2 regions of the Mesobacillus sp. MER 48 genome follow, and region 2 is predicted to be linked to the other one. Evidence: riboswitches for the same ligand, from Rfam matches in the RefSeq annotation. Region 2 holds a riboswitch; the other holds the start of a gene.
The links. A riboswitch is a leader RNA that binds a small molecule or an ion and turns the genes downstream of it on or off. The one in region 2 is predicted to bind S-adenosylmethionine.
Positions count from the first base shown of each region.

Region 1: another riboswitch for S-adenosylmethionine. It lies ahead of M3593_RS00205 (methionine biosynthesis PLP-dependent protein); the one in region 2 lies ahead of M3593_RS10085 (LLM class flavin-dependent oxidoreductase).

Region 1 is NZ_JAMAUR010000001.1:37,641-40,728, forward strand. Features, by position in the region: gene metC (cystathionine beta-lyase) at 1-600, opposite strand, end outside; gene M3593_RS00205 (methionine biosynthesis PLP-dependent protein) at 597-1,712, opposite strand; SAM riboswitch class I at 1,868-1,977, opposite strand; gene M3593_RS00210 (M4 family metallopeptidase) at 2,374-3,088, opposite strand, start outside.
Region 2 is NZ_JAMAUR010000002.1:757,328-760,415, forward strand. Features, by position in the region: gene M3593_RS10080 (LL-diaminopimelate aminotransferase) at 95-1,276, shown strand; SAM riboswitch class I at 1,360-1,465, shown strand; gene M3593_RS10085 (LLM class flavin-dependent oxidoreductase) at 1,608-2,657, shown strand; gene M3593_RS10090 (ATP-grasp domain-containing protein) at 2,688-3,088, shown strand, end outside.

The DNA of each region.
Region 1 (3,088 bases), on a different contig from region 2:
AAACTTTGTGGCGCTATGAAGCACGATATCGGCTCCTAAATCCAATGGCCGCTGCAGGTAGGGAGTCATGAAGGTATTGTCCACAAAAGTATATGCTCCGTGCTTTTTGGCAATTGAGCTAAGTGCACGAATATCCGTTATTTTTAACAACGGGTTGGAAGGTGTTTCTGCATACAGCAATGCAGTGTTAGGGCGGACAGCCTGTTCCACGGCATCCAGGTCTGTCATGTCCACAAACGTATGTTCAATTCCAAAACGATTCAGAACCTGTGTTACCATTCTGTATGTACCACCATAAACATCCTCGGTGATGACCACATGTTCTCCCTGCGAAAGCAGCATAAATGCAGTTGAAATCGCAGCCATTCCTGATGAAAAGGCAAATCCCCTTACACCGCCCTCCAATTCAGCGATTATATCCTCGAGTGCTTCTCTGGTAGGGTTGAGGCTGCGGCTGTAATCATATTTTCCAAAGTGATCAATCGAAGGCTGATGGTAGGTAGAAGCATGCTGGATTGGAACACTCACTCCGCCAGTTGCAGGATCCACCTTATATTTATTATGCAGCAGCTGGGTTTCGAAGGTATATGGTTGGCTCATTTAACTTTAGCCTCCTCATATGCCTTTTTAAAAGCCGCTTCCAGATCATCAATTAAATCTTCGTGATTCTCAATTCCAACAGAGAATCGCAGGAGCCTATCACAAACACCTGTTTTTTCACGGACTTCTGCAGGTATATCCGCATGTGTCTGAGTAGCCGGGTAGGTAATGAAACTTTCAACGCCTCCAAGACTCTCAGCAAAAGTGATTGTGGATAGATTTTTCAAAAATGGATTGACGATGGCAGGAGACTGTACTCGGAATGAAATCATTCCGCCTCTGCCTGGATAAAGGACATCCTTTACAGAATCATGATTCTCCAAGAATTCAACCAGTGCTCTGGCATTCCGCTCATGCCGCTCCATCCTTAATGACAATGTCTTCATGCCGCGCAGAAGTAGCCAGGAATCGAAAGGGCTCAACACCGCTCCGCCCCCATTATGGTGCAGGGAGAGGGAATCACAAATTTTTTCACCCCTCGCAACAATCAAACCTGCAAGCACATCATTATGGCCGCCAAGATATTTCGTGGCACTGTGGATCACAATATCTGCGCCTGAAGTCAAAGGCTTTTGGAGAAGGGGAGTGTAGAAGGTATTATCCACGATCAGCAGTATCCCGTTCTCTTTGGCAATCTCCGCAATGGCCTGGATATCAGCCAGTTCCATCAACGGATTTGTCGGCGTTTCCACAAACAGCGCCTTCGTATTTTGGTTGATGGCTTGTTTGATTTCATTTAAATTCGACATGTCCGCATACGTACTATGTAATCCCCACTTTTTGAACCCCTGCTCAAGTAGTCTGTAAGTACCTCCGTACAAATCTTTTGAGACAATCCATTCATCTCCAGACTGGAATAACGTAAGAATCGTCCAAATTGCCGCCATTCCCGAGCTGCAGGCATATCCTCGGTCACCTTCTTCAAGATCGGCAATCGCCTTTTCCAAAATTTCGCGAGTCGGGTTGCCGGTGCGAACATAATCATAACCGCTGGACTGGCCGATCCCTTCGTGACGGTACGCTGTTGTTAAATAAATAGGAGGATTGACTGCACCAGTTGCAGATTCACTTCGATTGCCAAGCTGTGCTAACTTCGTATCAATTTTCACCAATATACTCACTCCTTAATTTTTCGGCAGGAGGCAGGAGGCAATGTTTGTTTTAAATCCTCGCATTTAAACTAGTAAACTACCAGCGTAATTGCGAAAATAAAAATTAAAAACAAAAAAGCCTTCTAAAGAAGAAGACTTTTAAAATATTAGCCAACTTCTTATCTGCCAAGTTTTTAAAAACTTGCTGGAATTAGCACCTTTTCAACAATGTTGAAGGTTGCTGAAGCTTCATAGGGCCAGGACCCTCAGCTTCTCTCGATAAGATTAAATAAAATTGAATTATTAAATTTCTCTAAATATTAACGCTGTTATAGAAGATTGTCAATCATTTATTTAAAGCGGTGAAGTAATTGGGGGAAAATCACGGCGGTATGATGACCATCAAAAGCGTTTATCGATTATGACTTGTATCACAAAAAGGATTTTGTCTTAATTGGAGGATTATGAGGGATAACAGGGAGGATTGGTAACCTAAAATTCAGCAATTCTATAAAAATGAGCACCACAAGTGGTTATGGGTGACCAAAAGTTCAGGATATCTTTAAAAGAGGGCACCAATGCGGCTTTGACCTCAATCGGAAAGTAACTGCATTTCAAAAGAGATACATAACAAAGACTGGCTCTCTTAAAACAAGAGCCAGTCTGACTGAATATCAAGCTATTAATTTATTCCTACTGCTTCAAAAGCTTTATTGACTGCATCGACCTCTGGAGAAGTTGACCCATAAAGGTCTTTAGCAGCTTGTACAGCTCCTGCACGTGCCTGGCTGAAGTTTGTTGAAGATGTGTAATAAACTGTGTTTGCACGATAGAAGATTGCACCCATTTTTTCAGTACCGACTCCTGAAACCGTCACACCGTAATGTGTGCCGCCCTGGCTAAGAAGGTAGGCTGCTTTGTTGATAATTCCGCTGTTTGTGTGGACTCCGCCATTATCAGAAGTTCCAGTATAACGCTTGGAATAGTGATCAGGGTCGCCGTATTTAGTTGGGTCGCTCATTGAGCGCAGCGCGTCACCAGCCGTGTTAGGTGTGTAGATGTCCTCGCCGATTTCGAAATCAGGATTTCTGTTGTCATGGAATTCAGCGAGTGTGCCGAAGATATCGGAAATCGCTTCGTTCAGTGCGCCTGATTCGTACTGGTAAACCAGATCAGAACTGAAATCTGTCACAGCGTGAGTCAATTCATGCGCCACAACATCAAGACCTCCGGAAAGAGGGATGAAGGTTGTGCCATCACCGTCCCCGTAAACCATTTGCTGTCCGTTCCAGAAAGCATTGTTGTAACTTCTGCCATAGTGAACTGTGGATTTCAGTGCTGCTCCTTTGTTGTCATACGAATTCCGGCCAAACTTGTTTTTATAGTAATCATATGTC
Region 2 (3,088 bases):
GAAACTGCTATAATCGATTTTATATTTAAAAAATTCAGAGGAATCAGCTTCCATGAAAACATCATGAATCATTGAACAGTAAAGGGGAATGTCCATGAATATTTACGGATCAGAAAAGATCAGAAAGATGACTTCGAGCATTTTTCAGGAAGTAGTAGACAAGAAGCATATGGCATTGATGAATGGCAAGGATGTCATAGACTTAAGCATTGGGAGTCCGGATTTCCAGCCGCCAACATTTGTGATGGAAACACTGGCGAAATATTCAATGGATCCCGGTAAATATGGTTACACATTAAAGGGCATCGCCGAGTTTAATGAAGCAGTAAAATATTTTTACAGCCAGCGGTATTCTGTCGAGCTTGATGAAAAAACAGAAGTATTGCAGTTGATGGGTTCACAGGATGGACTTGCGCATTTGGCGACTGCCATAGTTGACCCGGGTGATTATGTACTGGTCCCAGATCCAGGGTATCCAATCTACGAAGCTAGCGTAACGATTGCTGGAGGGGAAATTTATCCTATGCCGCTGTTGGAGGAGAATAAATTCCTGCCCGTGCTAAATGAAATTCCAGATGAAGTTTTGCGAAAAACGAAAATGATGATTTTAAGCTATCCTGGAAATCCTGTAACAGCACTTGCAGATAGAAACTTCTTTGAAGAAGTAGTTGAATTTGCCAGTGTACATAATATATTAGTCGTCCATGATTTCGCATATTCTGAATTGATCTATGACGGAAATCCACAAATCAGTTTCCTGTCTGTTCCAGGGGCAAAGGAAGTTGGCATAGAGTTCAATTCGCTTTCAAAAACGTTTAATATGGCTGGCTGCAGAATTGGCTATGTGGCGGGAAATTCGGAGGTTATAAACTTACTGGCTTCCTTTAAATCACATATCGATTATGGAGTTTTTTATCCAATTCAAAAAGCAGCCATTGCTGCACTGACTTCTGATTTTTCTTTTCTTGAGGATCAGTTGAAACAGTACCAAGCAAGGCGGGATGCGTTGGTGGCAGGGTTCCGAAATAGCGGCTGGCAGGTGGCCAATTCTCCAGCAACGATGTTTGTCTGGGCTAAAATTCCGGATGGATGGAAGTCTCGTGAATTTGCCTTCAAGTTGATTGAAGAGGAAGGGATTGTTGTGGTTCCAGGTGACGCCTTTGGACAGCAGGGAGAAGGCTATGTCAGGATTGCCATGGTTCAGCCTCCCGAAAGACTGCAGGAAGCTGCACAGAGGGTGAATAAGTTTTTGCTAGGTTTTCCGGTAGGAAGCTAAAAATTTACTTCGGTAAACGAATTGACTTTTGGCTGAATTTAGAATATTATCACTTTAACGAACTAAAAATTAATACAGATATCTTCTTATCAAGAGAGGTGGAGGGATAGGCCCTGCGAAACCTCGGCAACAGGTTCTGAACGAATACTGTGCCAATTCCTGCGGACAATTTTGTCTGAAAGATGAGAAGAGAGTATAAAACGGCTCTCTTCTTTATGAAGGGAGCTTTTTGTTTTAGGGGAGACTATATGGTCTCCATGTTTTTGTTTTTAATACCGACTTAACAGGTTGGTAAAGTTGAGATTATGATTTGAGCAGAGGAGAGAGAAGAATGAAGTATGGATTTTGGCTGCCGATTTTTGGCGGGTGGTTAAGAAATGTTGAGGATGAACAAATGCCACCAACTTTTGATTATGCAAAGAGAGTGATTCAGTCAGCAGAAAAATGGGGTTACTCAACTACTTTAATTGCCGAACTTTATTTGAATGATATAAAAGGTCCTGAGCATGATTCACTTGAAGCGTGGACAACCGCTGCCGCATTGGCTACAGTAACAGAAAAAATCGAAATCATGTCAGCGGTGAGGCCAGGATTCCACAACCCAGCGGTTACGGCAAAAATGGCAGCAAACATCGATCAGATCAGCAATGGGCGCTTTACTCTGAATGTGGTTTCAGCATGGTGGGAGGAAGAAGCACGCCAGTACGGCGGTATTTTTACAGAGCATGACGAGCGCTATGATCGTACACATGAATTCATCGACGTATTGAAGGGGCTATGGGGTGAAGAAAGCTTTTCATATGAAGGCAAGTTCTATCAGCTGAAGGATACGAAGTTGTTCCCTAAACCAGTTCAGCGTCCGAATCCAATTTTATATGCGGGCGGCGAAAGTCCGAAGGGAAAACAAACCATTGTCGAGAAATGTGATGCTTATGTTATGCACGGCGGAACGGCGGAAGAAATTGAACAGAAAATTAAAGATATGAAAAATCGCAGGGAAGCTACTTTAAATCCTGAACTGTCTGAGTTTGGAATGGCAGCATACGTAATTTGCCGGGACACTGAGCAAGAAGCATTCGCAGAATTGGAACGGATCACTTCTGTAAAAGAATCCAGTGCCTATGCTGGGTTCAAGGACTTCACCAGCAAATCACAGCTGGAGCAGCAAATCCAGCTTCAGGATTATTCGGTGTCTAACCGAGGATTGCGTCCTAATCTGGTAGGTACACCTGACCAAATTGCCGAGCGGATTTTACAGTATGAAGAAGCAGGCTTGGGATTGCTTCTGCTGCAATTCTCGCCACAGCTGGAAGAGATGGAGAGATTCGCGAAACAGGTCATGCCGCTTGTGGAGGTAAAAAGAAAGCAGCTGACAGTTTGATAGATAAATAAACTTAAGGAGATGAAGATCATGAGTAAAGTTTATATCATCCATGAAAACAGTGAATGGACTGTCCATTTAACAAAACGCCTGGAGGAGCTGGGAGTACCTTTTGAAGAGTGGCATCTGGACGAAGGGCTGCTTGATTTTTCAAAGAAGCCGCCAGAGGGGATTTTTTACAGCAGAATGAGTGCTTCTTCCCATACAAGAGGACATCGGTTCGCACCTGAATATTCGGCTCAGGTAATAGCCTGGCTGGAGGGACATGGCCGGAAGGTGTACAACGGATCAAGGGCTCTGGAACTGGAAGTCAGCAAAGTGAAGCAATACCTTGAGCTGAACAAGCATGGGGTAACGACTCCGCGGACTATCGCCACTGTGGGAAAACAACAGCTGCTGGAAGCGGCAAAACCATTTGAGGGAAGAGCCTT